2 regions of the Allobosea sp. GW822-FHT05A11 genome follow, and region 2 is predicted to be linked to the other one. Evidence: predicted binding sites of a transcription regulator. Region 2 holds the regulator's gene; the other holds the start of a gene.
What was found. Region 2 encodes PhoB, which activates phosphate uptake and scavenging genes when phosphate is short. Its sites were predicted from a motif close to TGTCATNNANCTGTCAT; they were not measured.
Positions count from the first base shown of each region.

Region 1: a site for PhoB is predicted at 5,737-5,753, ahead of AC1RLU_RS04870 (BtaA family protein). Genes of this name have one in related genera too.

Region 1 is NZ_JBXAMI010000001.1:994,406-1,002,330, forward strand. It holds gene AC1RLU_RS04850 (ATP-dependent helicase) at 1-2,291, opposite strand, end outside; gene AC1RLU_RS04855 (alpha/beta hydrolase) at 2,423-3,349, opposite strand; gene AC1RLU_RS04860 (acyl-CoA dehydrogenase family protein) at 3,489-5,129, shown strand; gene msrB (peptide-methionine (R)-S-oxide reductase MsrB) at 5,169-5,600, opposite strand; gene AC1RLU_RS04870 (BtaA family protein) at 5,841-7,064, shown strand; gene AC1RLU_RS04875 (class I SAM-dependent methyltransferase) at 7,061-7,735, shown strand; gene AC1RLU_RS04880 (potassium channel family protein) at 7,757-7,925, shown strand, end outside.
Region 2 is NZ_JBXAMI010000001.1:434,204-442,128, forward strand. It holds gene pstS (phosphate ABC transporter substrate-binding protein PstS) at 1-902, shown strand, start outside; gene pstC (phosphate ABC transporter permease subunit PstC) at 1,059-2,033, shown strand; gene pstA (phosphate ABC transporter permease PstA) at 2,042-2,926, shown strand; gene pstB (phosphate ABC transporter ATP-binding protein PstB) at 2,968-3,774, shown strand; gene phoU (phosphate signaling complex protein PhoU) at 3,798-4,517, shown strand; gene phoB (phosphate regulon transcriptional regulator PhoB) at 4,531-5,238, shown strand; gene AC1RLU_RS02150 (SpoIIAA family protein) at 5,242-5,628, opposite strand; gene AC1RLU_RS02155 (LysR family transcriptional regulator) at 5,686-6,612, opposite strand; gene argH (argininosuccinate lyase) at 6,708-7,925, shown strand, end outside.

The sequences.
Region 1 (7,925 bases), 560 kb from region 2:
GCGACCGAGCCGGGGCCGAACTTGAGGTGGAAGACGCGGGCGCCGGTGCCGTAGGCGGATTCGCCGGATGATTTCGCCGTCAGCTCGCCCTCGATCATGAGCGGGCCGCGCTGGCGTGAACTGCCGAACCCGCCCTGGCCGAAGCCGCGGCCGCTTTCCGAGAAGCCGCTGCCGCCGCCGCTGTTCTTCGCCCGGTTCTCCTGCGCACGCTGCCAGCCCGGCGTGTTGTAGCTGGAGCCGAAGCTCTCCATCCGGTCGAAGCGCGAGGCGCCGTAGCCGCCCTGCGAATAGCTGCTCGCTGCCTGCTCGACCTCGACATGCTCCTCCGGCAGTTCGTCGATGAAGCGGGAGGGCAGGCTGGTCTGCCAGAGGCCGTGGATGCGCCGGTTCGAGGCGAAATAGAGCTTCAGCTTCTTGCGGGCGCGGGTGAGGCCGACATGGGCGAGGCGGCGCTCCTCCTCCAGACCGGCGCGACCGCTCTCGTCGAGCGCGCGCTGGTTCGGGAACAGGCCTTCCTCCCAGCCGGGCAGGAAGACCGTGTCGAATTCCAGCCCCTTGGCGGCGTGCAGTGTCATGATCGAGGCGCGGGCCTCGGCCTCGCCATCGGCGACATCCATCACCAGCGAGACGTGTTCGAGGAAGGACGGCAGGTCGGGAAACTCGTCGAGCGAGCGGACGAGTTCCTTGAGGTTTTCCAGGCGCCCGGCCGCATCGGCCGAGCGGTCCTTCTTCCACATCTCGGTATAGCCGCTCTCTTCCAGAACCAGCTCGGCGAGCTCGCCCTGCGGCATATGCTCGGCGCGGGTCGACCAGCGGCCGAAGGCATCGACCAGCTCGCGCAGCGCGGTACGGGCCTTGGGCTTCAACTCGTCGCTCTCGACCGCGGCGCGGGCCGACTGCATCAGCGAGAAGCCGGTGGCGCGGGCATGGTTGTGCAGGAGCTGGACCGTCGCGTCGCCGAGGCCGCGCTTGGGCACGTTGACGATGCGCTCGAAGGCGAGGTCGTCGGTAGCTGAGACGACGCAGCGCAAATAGGCGAGCGCATCGCGGATTTCGGCACGCTCGTAGAAGCGCGGGCCGCCGATGACGCGATAGGGCACGCCGGCCTGGACGAAGCGCTCCTCGATTTCGCGCATCTGCGCGGAGATGCGCACGAGCACCGCGACCTGGCCGAGATCCTGGCCCTTCGCCTGCATCGCCTCGATCTCGTCGGAGATCAGGCGGGCTTCCTCCTGGCTGTCCCAGGCGCCGGTGATGGTGACCTTCTCGCCGAGCGCGTCCTCGGTGCGCAGCGTCTTGCCGAGGCGGCCCTCGTTGCGGGCGATCAGCTTCGAGGCCGTGGCGAGGATATGGCCGGTCGAGCGGTAGTTGCGCTCCAGCCGGATCACGGTCGCGCCCGGAAAATCGTGTTCGAAGCGCAGGATGTTGTCGACCTCGGCGCCGCGCCAGCCATAGATCGACTGGTCGTCGTCGCCGACGCAGCAGATGTTGCGGCGGCCCTGGGCGAGAAGTCTCAGCCAGAGATACTGCGCCGTGTTGGTGTCCTGATACTCGTCGACGAGGATGTATCGGAAGCGGTCGTGATAGGTCTGGAGCACGTCCGGATAGGCGCGGAACAGCGTCAGGCAGTGCAGCAGGAGATCGCCGAAATCGACGGCGTTCAGCGCGATCAAGCGTTCCTGATAGGCGGCATAGAGCTTGCCGCCCTTGCCATGGGCAAAGACGGCGGCCTCGCCGGCGGGAACGTCCTTAGGCGTGAGGCCGCGGTTCTTCCAGCTATCGATGAAGCCCGCCAGCATGCGGCCGGGCCAGCGCTTCTCGTCGATGTTCTCGGCCTGGATCACCTGCTTCATCAGGCGGATCTGGTCGTCGGTGTCGAGGATGGTGAAGTCGCTGCGCAGGTCGAGCAGTTCGGCATGGCGGCGCAGCAGCTTGGCCGAGATCGAGTGGAAGGTGCCGAGCCATGGCATGCCCTCGGCGACCGGGCCGACGAGATGGGCGACACGCTCCTTCATCTCGCGCGCCGCCTTGTTGGTAAAGGTCACGGCGAGGATCTGAGAGGGATAGGCGCGGCTGGTCGAGATCAGGTGGCCGATGCGGGTGGTCAGCACGCGGGTCTTGCCGGTGCCGGCACCGGCGAGCACCAGTACAGGACCGTCCGTCGCCTCGACCGCCTGGCGCTGCTCCGGGTTCAATCCCGCCAGATAGCCGGCCGCGGGCTGCGCGGCAGCGCGCGCGGCAAGGCCGCCGGGGCGAGGCGGGGGAGCGGAAAAAGGATCGGTCTCGGACAAGGGTGCGCGGTGCTCGTGCGTGATTCGTTCTCCGGCGAATATAGGGCGTCGATGTCAGGATTGCGCCCTGCCGGAGCGATCATTTTATACTCCGCTCCACAGGGAGGTGGCAGCATCCCCCGCCTGTCGGCTCAGCGCGCCGGCAGCAGGTATTTCAGGCCCTGCGTGAAGCCGCGCGGCGCGACGCTGAGGTGATCCTCATCGTCGAGGACGACGGACTTCAGATTCAAGCTCGGATATTTCCGGCGGCGCAATGCGGCTTCGAGAGCCCGGTTGTCGGCGACCATATCGACCGTCTGGCTGTAGCGCCGGTCGCCTTTGCGTTGCGCCTCATAGGCGCCGACATAGAGATAGATCTTGGCCGGCAGGTCCTTGCTCCGGGCGGCGTAGCGCGCTTCCAGCTCCAAAGCGTGGCGCTTGTCGTACCAGAGCGAGGGGCTGCCGAGGATATAGCCGCTGAACAGGCCGGGCTCAGTGAAGAGGATCTGTGCGCCCAGCAGGGAGCCGTAGGAATGGCCGAGAAAGAGCGCCCTGGCGGGATCGGTTCGATAGCGGGCGGCGATGAACGGCTTCACCTGATCACGCAGATAGGTCTGGTAGGCTGGCCCCTGGCCGTGAACCGCGCCGGCCGGTGCCGTGCGCGGCCCGTTCGATGTCGGCGTATAGTCGCGCCGGCGGCTGACAGCGCCATCCTCGCCCTTGGCATAGGACAGCCCGACCAGGATGAATTCCTCCACCTTGGGTCCTTCGAGGTTCAGGCGGCGGCTGATCTGGCGGAGGATCGGGAAGGCATAGTCGGCGTCGGTGACGTAGAGCACCGGATAACGCCGCTGCGGCTCCTTCGCATAGGAGGGCGGCAAGGCGACGAAAACCTGATAGCCGCGGCGCGAGACCGGATCAGGCACGTCCCAGACCTCGCTGTCGGCAATTTCGTAGGGGCGGCCGTCACCTGCCTGAGCCTTCAGCGCCGGTTGGGCCTGGGCGTGCGCAGGAGCGACGGAGGCACTGAGGCCGGCGATGAGGGCAATCAGCAGGGTATTCGAAAGGCGTCGCTGCACGTGAGATCTCCGTCGTCACGCACCGGTCGCAGCGCGCGGGGCGAGGTGAGGGAGGAACTCGGGCAGCAATCGGGCGGATTCGCAATCGGCGGATGCCGGCATAGTCTGGTGGTTAACGACGCGGATCGGAGGGAAGGCCATGGCGCAGATGCCGCACGCCGATCAGGTGACCAACCAGGTGCCGGTGCTGGCGGATTACGACGCCTTCGCCGCCGATCCGGTGCTGCCGGGAATCGTCTCGACCTTCGGTGCCGATTGGGCGCGTGAGCGATTGCATGAGGCGGGGCGCACGGTCGGCTCGGCACGGGTGCAGGAACTGGCCTGGCTCGCCAATCGCTACACGCCTGAACTGAAAGCCTTCGACCGCTTCGGCAACCGCATCGACCAGATCGGCTTTCATCCGGCCTGGCACGAGTTGATGGGGCTCGCCATCGGGCATGAGACGCATGCGCTCGCCTGGAACCGGCCGGAGCCCGGCGCGCAGGTCGCCCGCGCCGCCTTGCAATATCTCTGGTACGGCGCCGAGAGCGGCATCTGCTGTCCGATCAGCATGACCTATGCCGCCGTGCCGGTGCTGAAGCAGGACCACCTGCTTTGGGAGCAGTGGGGTTCGCTCGTCACTTCAAATCGCTACGACTCGCGGCAGGGGCCGGCGCATTTCAAGACGGGCGCGACCATCGGTACGGCGATGACGGAGACGCAAGGCGGCTCGGATCTGCGCCAGACCCAGACCGTGGCCGAGGATAATCGCGACGGGACGTGGTCGCTGCATGGCCGGAAGTGGTTCTTCTCGGTGCCGCATTCCGACGTCTTCCTGACGCTGGCGCGGACGGGCGAGGGCATCTCCTGCTTCGTCGTGCCGGGCTGGCTGCCGGATGGGACGCGCAACGGCGTCGCGATCCAGCGACTCAAGGACAAGGTCGGCAACCGCTCGAATGCTTCTTCGGAGGTCGAGTTCAGGGGCGCGCTCGGTCATCTGATCGGCGAGCCGGGCCGGGGCATCCGCACCGGCCTGTCGATGAACCATAATTCGCGGCTGGATATCGCCGCTGCCTCCGCCGGGCTGATGCGGATGGCGGTGTCGCTGGCCGCGCATCATGCCCAGCATCGCCGCGCCTTCCAGAAGGCGCTGATCGACCAGCCGATCATGCAAAACGTGCTGGCCGATATCGCGATCGAGGCGGAAGCTGCAGCCTGGCTCGCCTTCCGATTGTTCGCGGCGCTCGATCAGCAGGAGGCGTCGTACAGCGAACGGCTGCTGGCGCGGGTCGGCGCGCCGATCGCGAAATACTGGATCACGAGGCGCGCGCCCGCCGTCGTCACCGAGGCGCTGGAATGCCATGGCGGCAACGGCTTCATCGAGGAAAACCCGATGGCGCGGCTCTATCGCGAGGCGCCGCTCAACGCGATCTGGGAAGGCTCGGGCAATGTCATCTGCCTCGACGTGCTGCGCTCGCTGGCGCGTGAGGAGGGGGCGGTCGATGTGCTGCGGGCGGAGATGATGGCGGCTGCCGGGGCGGACCGGCGCTATGACGTGGCGCTGAAGCGTTTGGAGAGCGAATTGCCGGAGATGATGCGCAACGAGGGGCAGGCAAGGCGATTGACGGAGCGGCTTGCGCTGCTGCTGCAGGGCTCGTTGCTGCTGCGCTTTGCGCCGGCCGCCGTGGCAGATGCGTTCATCGCGACGCGGCTGGGTGAGAGCTGGTCAGGGCAATTCGGCGATCTGCCGCCAGGTGTCGATGCGGCGGCGCTGACACGACGGGCCGTCCCCGCTGTCTGAAACGTCATGCCTGGGTCGAGCCCGGGCATGACGGTGTTGTCAGGCCGCTTCCGGTTCGAAATCCATCGCCACGCCGTTGATGCAGTAGCGTAGGCCGGTAGGCGGCGGGCCGTCGGGGAAGACGTGGCCGAGATGGCCGCCGCAATTGGCGCAATGCACCTCGACGCGGACCATGCCGAACTTGCGGTCCTCGCTGGTCTCGACGGAGCCTTCCAGCGGCTGGTCGAAGCTCGGCCAGCCGGTGCCGCTCTCGAATTTCTTACCCGATTTGAACAGCTTCTGGCCGCAGCCGGCGCAGGAGAAGGTGCCGGCGCGCTTCTCGTAATTGAGCGCGCAGGAGCCGGCCCGCTCCGTGCCATGGCCGCGCAGGACCTGATACTGCTCCGGCGTCAGCCGCGCGCGCCACTCGGCGTCCGTGAGCTGGAAGGGGAAACTCTCGTCCTGCTTCTTCGGCTCGCCGAACATGCTCATCAGACCCATTGCGATCTCCTTATCAGCGGGGCGGCGCCTCATCGGCTTTCGTGCCCCAATATGGCGCTTCGCATCCGAGATTTCAGCCCTGTCGAGTCCAGGCAGCCTCACGATGCCGTGGCAGCGGAGCGCAAGACGTCACCTGACCGTCACGCGACTCCTCTAGCAGCCCGGCCACCCGCAAAGGGAGGAAAACCGGTGACGCAACAGGCGACCCAAACGGCCCGCGCAGCCCGCCGCATGACCAGCTCCGGCCTGGGGCAGGCCGTCCGGCGCAGCAAGACGCTGTCCAAGGCCGGCCTACTGGAATGGCTGTTCGCCCGCGCCTTTTCCGGTCTTGTCTATCCGCAGATCTGGGAAGACCCCGTCGTCGACATGGCGGCACTCGGGCTCAAGGCCGACGACCATGTCGTGGCGATCGCGTCCGGCTCCTGCAACATCCTGTCTTACCTGACGGCGGCGCCGATCCGGGTCAGCGCTGTCGACCTCAACGCCACCCATATCGCGCTGGGCCGCCTCAAGCTCGCGGCGCTGGCGCGGATGGAGCGGCAGGAGGATTTCCTGCGCTTCTTCGGCCGGGCGAAGGATAGTGCCAATGTCGCGCTCTACGACCGCGAGATCGCTGATCATCTCGATGCCGTCTCGCGCGGCTATTGGGAGGGGCGGGGGCTGAACGGGCGGCGGCGGATCAACCTCTTCGCTCGGGGGTTCCACCGTTACGGCCTGCTCGGGCGCTTCATCGGCACCGGGCATGTGCTGGCGCGGCTGCTCGGTGGCAATCCCAGGGCGATGCTGGCGGCGCGCGACCGGGCCGAGCAGCGGGCGCTCTACGACAGGCATCTCGCGCCGGTCTTCGAGCGCAAGCTGATCCGCTGGCTGGTGCGCCAGCCGGCCTCGCTCTACGGGCTGGGCATCCCGCCGGCGCAGTACAAGGCGCTGTCCGCCGATGGCGAGGACGGCATTCTCGGTGCGCTGAAGCTCCGGCTGGAACGGCTGGCCTGTGATTTCGACCTCAAGGACAACTACTTCGCCCAGCAGGCCTTTGGCCGGCGCTATGGCGAGGGGCCGGATGCAGCCTTCCCGCCTTATCTCCAGCCGGAACATTTCGCGGCGGTGAAGGCGCGGGCCTCGAGCGTGTCCTATCGCCAGAGCGCGGTCACGGGCTTCCTGGAGGGCGAGCCGGCCGAGAGCTGCGACGCCTATGTGCTGCTCGATGCGCAGGACTGGATGAACGACGCCGATCTGACAGCGTTGTGGTCGCAGATCACGCGCACCGCCCGGCCGGGCGCGCGGGTGATCTTCCGCACGGCGGCCGACGAGAGATTGCTGCCCGGCCGCGTGCCCGCGGCGATCCTCGACCAGTGGCATTACGACGAGGAGACGAGCCGCGAGCTCTGCCGGCAGGATCGTTCGGCGATCTATGGCGGCTTCCACCTCTATGTCCTGAAGGGCCAGGGCCGGTGAGCGCGACGGAGACGCCGGCCGGCCCGGCCGCCGGGCTGATGGACCGGATCTACCGGCACCAGCGCCATATCTACGATGCCAGCCGGAAATTCTACCTGCTCGGCCGCGACCAGCTCATCGACGGGTTGCAGCCCCCGGCCGGCGCGACCGTGCTGGAAATTGGCTGCGGCACCGGACGCAACCTGATCCGGATCGCCCGGCGCTATCCGGATTGCGCCTGCTACGGGCTCGACGTTTCCAGCGCGATGCTGGCGACGGCGAAGATCTCGGTTGCGAAGGCGGGCCTCGATGACCGGATCAGGCTTGCCCAGGCCGATGCCACTGCTTTGGATCCTCAAGCGCTGTTCGGCCTTGCCGGCTTCGATCGGATCGTCATCTCCTATGCGCTGTCGATGATCCTGCCCTGGCAGGGCGTCGTCGCCGAGGCGGTGCGCCGGCTCGATGCCGGCGGCTCGCTTCATATCGTCGATTTCGGCGACCAGGCCGGATTGCCGGGGCCGTTCAAGGCCATGCTGCTGCGCTGGCTCGCGCTGTTCCATGTCACGCCGCGGGAGAACCTGCCGCAGGCCGTGCGGGCCATTGCCGAAGCGGCCGGGGCCGATTGCCGGCTTGACGCGCCCTATCGCGGTTATGCGGTGCATGCCGTCGTCACGCGCCGCCGGGCGGCGTAGCGGCACGCTGCGTGAATGCCTATGCTGCCGGCGATGGATTCAGCCGACCCCTCCGACGAAAGCCGCTTCGAGGTTCTCCGCGACCGGCTGCGCCAGCTCTATCACGGCCGCTCGCCCGCCGCGTTGCGCTTCCAGGCGGTGACGACGGTCGTCGATCTCCTGATCATCGCCTTCTTCATCCTGACGCCAT
Region 2 (7,925 bases):
ACAAGAAGGAGACGGGCATCGGCCTGAACTACCAGTCGATCGGCTCGGGTGGCGGTATCCGCCAGATCAAGGCCAAGACCGTCGCCTTCGGTGCCACCGATGCCCCGCTCAAGGGCGCAGACCTGACCAAGGACGGCCTGATCCAGTTCCCGACCGTGATGGGCGGCGTCGTGCCGGCCGTGAACATCGCCGGCGTCGAGCCCGGCAAGCTCAAGCTCTCGGGCGAGATCATCGCCCAGATCTATCTGGGCGACATCAAGAAGTGGAACGACCCGAAGATCGTCGCGCTCAATGCCGGCGTCACCCTGCCGGACGCGAACATCAACCCGGTCTACCGCTCGGACGGCTCGGGCACGACCTTCGTGTTCACCGACTACCTCTCCAAGGCCTCGGCCGAGTGGAAGTCCAAGATCGGCGCCAACCAGTCGGTCCAGTGGCCGGTCGGCATCGGCGGCAAGGGCAACGAGGGCGTCTCGGCCTCGGTCAAGCAGGTCGCCAACTCGATCGGCTATGTCGAATATGCCTATGCCAAGCAGAACAAGCTCTCCCACGCCCTGGTGAAGAATGCCGACGGCAACTTCCCGGCGCCGGAAGAGAAGGCCTTCCAGGCCGCCGCCGCCAATGCCAACTGGAACGAGCAGCCGGGCTTCGGCATCTCGCTCAACAACCAGAAGGGCGCGGATGCCTGGCCGATCACCTCGGCGACCTTCATCCTGGTCTATGCCAAGCCGGAGAAGCCGGAAGAGACGCAGGCCGCTCTGAAATTCTTCGACTGGGTCTACAAGAACGGCGACAAGCTCGCGAGCGAGCTCGACTACGTCGCCCTGCCGACGAACGTGAAGGACCAGGTCCGCAACGCCTGGAAGGGCGTGACCGACACGGCCGGCAAGCCGATCTTCTGATCGCTGCGATCGACAAGGCGAGGCGGGGTTCGACCCGCCTTGCCGCACTCTTCGAGCCCTCATCCTGAGGAGCCCTGTTCGGGCGCTCCTCAGGATGAGGGCTGGGATCGGGCGGACCCTCCGACGATCCCGGCCATGCCACCGGAGCCTTCGCGGATGACCGCAGCAACCGACATGACGAGCATTCCCGGCGCGACGCCGATCGTGCGGAAGACGCCGAAGGCGACCTTCGATGCCATCTTCCGCAATGCCAGCTTCGGTGCGGCGCTGCTGGTGCTGGTGCTGCTCGCCGGCATCATGGTCTCGATGGTCATCGGCGGCTGGCCGGCCTTCCGCGAATTCGGTCTCGGTTTCATCACCTCCAGCGTCTGGGATACCCAGAACGAACAATACGGCGCCTGGCCGGCGATCGTCGGCACGCTCTCGACGGCGCTGATCGCGCTGGTGATCGGCGTGCCGCTCTCGCTGGGCATCGCGGTCTACCTGACCCAGCTCGCCCCGGCCTGGTTCAAGAAGCCGGTCGCGACCGCGATCGAGCTGCTCGCGGCCGTGCCCTCGATCATCTACGGCATGTGGGGCCTGTTCGTCTTCGTGCCGCTCTTCGCGGCTTATGTGCAGATCCCGCTCTCGAACATCGTCGAGGGCCTTCCGATCGTCGGCACCGTGCTCTACTCGCGCTCGCCTTCGGGATTGGGCATCTTCACGGCGGGTATCATCCTCGCCTTCATGATCATCCCCTTCATCGCCTCGATCACTCGCGACATGCTGGAGCAGATCCCCTCCGTGCTGCGCGAGAGCGCCTATGGCATCGGGGCGACGACCTGGGAGGTCGTGCGCCATGTGCTGGTGCCGCAGGCCGGCGTCTCGATCATCGGCGCGGTCATGCTGGGCCTCGGCCGCGCGCTCGGCGAGACCATGGCGGTGACCTTCGTCGTCGGTAACGCCAACCGGCTTTCGGCCTCGATGTTCGACCCGGGTTCCACCATCGCCTCGCGCATCGCCAACGAGTTCAACGAGGCGCTGGGGCTGCAGCTCAACGCGCTGATCGCGCTGGGCTGCATCCTGTTCTTCGTCACCTTCGTCGTCCTCGTCATCGCGCGGCTGCTGGTCGCCCGCGTCAAGCGCTACTGAGGCCCCCCATGACCATGACGACCACGCCTCGCGAACTGCCGCATCAGCCCTGGGGCCGCGTGCGCCAGTCCCGTCGCACCGCCGACCGGCTGATGAAGATCATCGCCACCGGCTTCACCTTCATCGCCATCTTCGTGCTGTTCTGGATCCTCGGCATGCTCGTGGTGAAGGGCATCGGCGGGCTTTCGCTCGCCACCTTCACCGCGGTCACGCCCGGCCCTGGCACGGAAGGCGGCGGCCTCGCCAATGCCATCGTCGGCTCCTTCGTGCTGACCTTCCTCGGCATCGCCATCGCCACGCCGATCGGCGTGCTCGCCGGAACCTGGCTCGCGGAATACGGCCGCGGCTCGCAGCTCGCCAACCTGATCCGCTTCATCAACGACATCCTGCTCTCGGCGCCGTCGATCCTGATCGGCCTGTTCGTCTACGTCATCCTGGTCGAGCCGTTCCGCGGCTATTCCGGCTGGGCCGGCGGTGTCGCGCTCGGCATCATCGCGATCCCGGTGATCGTGCGCACCACCGAGGACATGCTGAACCTCGTGCCCGGCCCCTTGCGCGAGGCTGGCGCCGCGCTCGGCGCGCCGCCTTCCGTCGTGATCACCTCGGTGACCTGGCGCGCGGCCAAGGCCGGCATGGTCACCGGCATCCTGCTGGCGCTCGCCCGCATCGCCGGCGAGACGGCGCCGCTGCTCTTCACCGCGCTCAACAACAATTTCTGGTTCTCGCCCTCGCTCGTGGGCGGCGTCTCCAACCTGCCTGTGACGATCTACCAGTTCGCCTCCGCCCCTTACGAGAACTGGCAGCAGCTCGCCTGGGCCGGTTCGCTCATCATCACCGTCTCGATCCTCGTGCTCTCGCTCGTTGCCCGGCGCATCGTCGCCGGCAGCAAGTAGAGCTTGAAACCAACCCGGTCGCGACCGACCTTGAGGACTTAATGTCGATGCTTTCGACCCTTGAACTCTCCCCCCAGTCGCTCGATGCCGAGGCGCCCGTCCGGATCGCGGTGAAGAACCTCGATTTCTACTACGGCGAGCACAAGGCGCTGAAGAACATCAATCTCGACTTCCGTGATCGTCACGTCACGGCGCTGATCGGCCCGTCCGGCTGCGGCAAGTCGACCCTGCTGCGCATCTTCAACCGCATCTACTCGCTCTATCCGGAGCAGCGCGCGGAAGGGCAGATCATGCTCGACGGCCGCAACATCATCTCGAACGACGTCGACGTGAACGAATTGCGTTCGCGGGTCGGCATGGTGTTCCAGAAGCCGACGCCGTTCCCGATGTCGATCTACGACAACGTCGCCTTCGGCATCCGCCTCTACGAGAAGCCGCCGAAATCCGAGCTCGACGACCGTGTCGAGGGCGCGCTGCGCCGCGCCGCGCTCTGGGACGAGGTCAAGGACAAGCTGAAGAGCTCCGGCATGGGCCTCTCCGGCGGCCAGCAGCAGCGCCTCTGCATCGCGCGCACCATCGCGCAGAAGCCGGAAGTGATCCTGTTCGACGAGCCGACCTCGGCGCTCGACCCGATCTCGACCGGCAAGATCGAGGACCTGCTGGAGCAGCTCAAGAGCGACTTCACCATCGCGATCGTGACGCACAACATGCAGCAGGCGGCGCGCATCTCGCAGTACACCGCGTTCATGTATCTCGGCGAGGTCATCGAGTTCGCGCCGACCAACACGATCTTCATGAACCCGGCCAAGAAGCAGACCCAGGACTACGTCACCGGCCGTTTCGGCTAAGCGGCGACGAGGAGGACACCCCTATGACCGACCACATCGTCCGCTCCTACGACACCGATCTCGAAGGCATCCGCCGCAGCCTCGCTGAAATGGGCGGCATGGCCGAGCGCATGCTGGGCGATTCCACGGTCGCGCTGGTTCGCCGCGACACCGCGCTCGCCCAGAAGATCATCTCGGCCGACCAGCGCCTCGACAACCTCCAGCGCGAGGTCGAGGAAAAGGCCGTGCTCACCATCGCCCGGCGCCAGCCGCTGGCGCAGGACCTGCGCGAGCTGATCTCGGCGATCCGCCTCGCTTCCGACATCGAGCGCGTTGGCGATCTCGCCAAGAACATCGCCAAGCGCGCCGTCGCCATCGCCGGGCAGTTCCAGCCGCCGCATCGTGCGGTCGTCGGTCTCGAGCATATCAGCCGCCTCGTGCAGGCCCAGCTCAAGGACGTGCTCGACGCCTATGCCGCGACCAACGAGCAGAAGGCGCTCGAGGTCTGGAAGCGCGACGACGAGATCGACGCGCTCTACACCTCGCTGTTCCGCGAACTCCTGACCTATATGATGGAGGACCCGCGCAACATCACCTTCTGCACGCATCTGCTGTTCTGCGCCAAGAATATCGAGCGCATCGGCGACCACACCACCAATATCGCCGAGACGATCCATTACCTCGTCACCGGCGATTCCCTCGACGTGAACCGGCCGAAGCTCGACACGACCAATATCGAGGTCGAAGCGGTGACGGGAAACTGAGGTCGAAGCCATCATGGCCGCACGTATCCTGATCGTCGAGGACGAGGAGCCGCTCACCCTGCTGCTGCGCTACAATCTCGAAGCTGAGGGCTTCGAGGTCGACAGCGTCGCGCGCGGGGATGACGCCGAGCTGCATCTGCGCGATTCCACGCCCGATCTGGTCCTGCTCGACTGGATGCTGCCGGGCCTCTCCGGCATCGAGCTCTGCCGCCGGCTGCGCTCGCGGCGCGATACCGAGCGCGTGCCGATCATCATGCTGACGGCGCGCGGCGAGGAGACCGAGCGCGTGCGTGGGCTTGCGACCGGCGCCGACGACTATGTCGTGAAGCCGTTCTCGCTGCCGGAGCTGATCGCCCGCATCCAGGCGCTTCTTCGCAGAGCGAAGCCTGGCCATGTCGCAGGGTTGCTCGCGGCCGGCGATCTCGAACTCGACCGCACGACGCGCCGCGTCCGGCGCGCCGGGAGCGAACTGCATCTCGGCCCGACCGAGTTCCGCCTGCTGGAATTCCTGATGCAGGCGCCGGGCCGGGTCTATTCGCGCGCCCAGCTCCTCGACGCCGTCTGGGGCCGCGACGTCTATATCGACGAGCGCACGGTCGACGTCCATGTCGGGCGGCTGCGCAAGGCGATCACGCCGGGCGACGCCAAGGACCCGCTGCGCACCGTGCGCGGCGCGGGTTACGCCTTCGACGAGACCTTCGCGCGCAGCGGCGCCGCGTAAGCCTCAGGCGTTCGGGCCGCCCTCGATATCGCCGGCCCAGGTCAGGGCCTTGTCATAGTCCTCGGGCTTGAAGGCGCGGACCTTGACGAAGGGGATCGCCGGGTCGAGCAGATCGACGAAGCCGGCGAGCCAGCCCTTGTCGGTGATCACGGCCTCCTTGGGGAAGCGCCTGAGCTCCCAGAGCTTGCCGAGACTGTAGCGCGCGTCCTTCCAGGCCGCGGCCAGCGTCATGTCGGTGAAATCGGTCATGTCGGCGAGGATGCCGAGCTTCTCGTGACGTTCGAGCCGGGCGTCGATATCGGCCATGATGGCGTCGAGATCCTCAGCCGTGAGCGTTTGCGACAGCCGATAGGCGGCGACATGGTCGGGGGCGGGCAGAATGGTGAGCATGGCTCCTCCTCCTCGGGTGACAACGCGCAGGCGAGGGGGAGGTTTCGCCGGGTCGGGTCAGACGTAAGGGGGCGGCGCGCGCGTCGCTGCGTCGAAGCTCTCGGCCTCGGCCCGCAGCCAGGCGATGAAGGCATCCAGCCCGGGCCGCGGCGGCTGGTCGAGCGGCCGCGTCAGCCAGCAGCCGATGGCGCTGGTGAAGCCGAGCCCCAGCGGATTGACGAGCGCGCCGGAGGCAAGCTCGTCGGCGACGTAGCAGCGTGGCGCCAGCGCGAGGCCGAGGCCGGCGACGGCGGCGCTGGTGATCACGGAATAATAGCCGTAGCGCACGGTATGCTCTGGCACTGCGCCGCGCAGATCATGCGCTTCGGTGAACTCGGCCCAGAAGGTCGGCATCTGATAGTGCTGCAGCAGGGTCATCTTCTGGATATCGGCAGCGCGGCGGAAACCGCCCATCCGCTCGATCAGGCTGGGCGCCGCGACGAGCGCGACATCGCGGCCGAAGAGGAAATGCGCCTCCTTTCCGGGCCAGGGCGGGACGCCATGGGCGATCTCGATATCCGGTTCCTCCGTCTCGCTCTCGCTGACGTAATTGGTGAACTGCACGTCGACGCCGGGATGGGCCTCGGCGAAGGCCGGAAAGCGCGCCATCAGCCAGCGCTCGCCGGCGATCGCGACCATGTGCAGGCGGATCGGCCGGGCGATGGCGTTGCGCTCGGCGAGACGCCGCGCGCCGCGTTCCATCTGCTCCAGCGCGGCTTCCGCATAGGGCAGGTAGATCGCGCCGGCTTCGGTGAGCTTGAGGCCGAGCGGGCTGCGGTCGAACAGCACCGTGCCGAGGTGATGCTCCAGCGAGAGGATCTGCTTGGACACCGCGCTCTGGGTCAGGTTGACCGCGAGGGCGGCGCGGGCCGTCGAGCCCAGCCTTGCGACGGTCGCGAACGCCCTCAGCGCCGCGGCTGACGGGGGTGGCCGGCTGGCCGCCATGGGGTATTCCTTTTTGGACTATCTCGGCGGAGATCGTTTCGTTTGCCGGCCTCTCGGTCAAGAGGCCATTCTTCCCTGACGGGAGGAACGAGATCATGAACCAGACGACCCGACTCTGGGGCGGCCGCTTCCGCAAGCCGCCGGACCCGCGGCTGATGAAGCTGTCGAGCGCCGCCGGCGAGCACGCAAGGCTGGTGCCGCAGGATGTCGCGGGCGGCAAGGCGCATGCGGCCGAACTCGGTCGCGCCGGCCTGCTGACGGCCGAGGAACTCCAGACCATCCTGACCGCGCTCGACGGGATCGCCCGCGATACGGTCGCGGGGCGGATCGCGCCCGGTCCCGATGACGAGGACGTCCATACCTTCATCGAACGTATCCTGACCGAGCGCGTCGGCTCGACCGGCGCCAAGCTCCGCGCCGGACGCTCGCGCAACGACCAGGCGGCGAACAATCTCAAGCTCTATCTGCGGAGCAAGTCGCGCTCGCTCGCCGGCATGCTGGCGGAGTTGCTGGCTGCGATCGCCGATCAGGCGGAGGAGCATGCGGCCTCGGTCTGCCCCGGCTTCACCCATCTCCAGAGCGCGCAGCCCGTCACCTTCGGCCATTGGCTGATGGCGCATGGCCAGGTGCTGATGCGCGATGCCTCGCGCCTGACCGACTGGGAGAAGCGCTCCGGCCAGTCCCCGCTCGGGGCGGCGGCGCTCGCCGGTTCGGCGATCACGCTGAACCCGGAACTCAGCGCCAAGGCACTCGATTATGACGGACCATTCGAGAATTCGGTCGATGCCGTCGGTGCACGCGACCATGTCGCGGAGTTCCTGTTCGTCGCGGCGATGCTGGCGACGAACCTGTCGCGTCTCGCCGAAGAGGTGACGCTGTGGACCTCCCGGCAATTCGCCTGGGTGACGCTGGACGATGCCTTCGCGACCGGCTCGTCGATCATGCCGCAGAAGAAGAACCCGGATATCGCCGAGATCTCGCGCGGTCGGGCGTCACGGCTGACCGGCGACCTCGTCACCATGCTCGGCGCGCTGAAGGGTTTGCCGCTGTCCTATAATCGCGACCTCGCGGAGGACAAGCGCACGGGCTTCGACGCCGTCGACGTGCTCGAAGACGTGCTGCCGGCCTTCGCCGGGCTGATCGCCAGCATGAGCGCCGATGTCGCGACGATGCGGGCCCAGGCCGGCTCCGGCTTCGCGCTGGCGACAGAGGTGGCCGATCATCTCGCCCGCAACGGCGTGCCCTTCGCCGAGGCGCATGAGATCACCGGCGCGCTGGTGCGCTATTGCGAGGAGATGGGCCGCGAGCTTGAA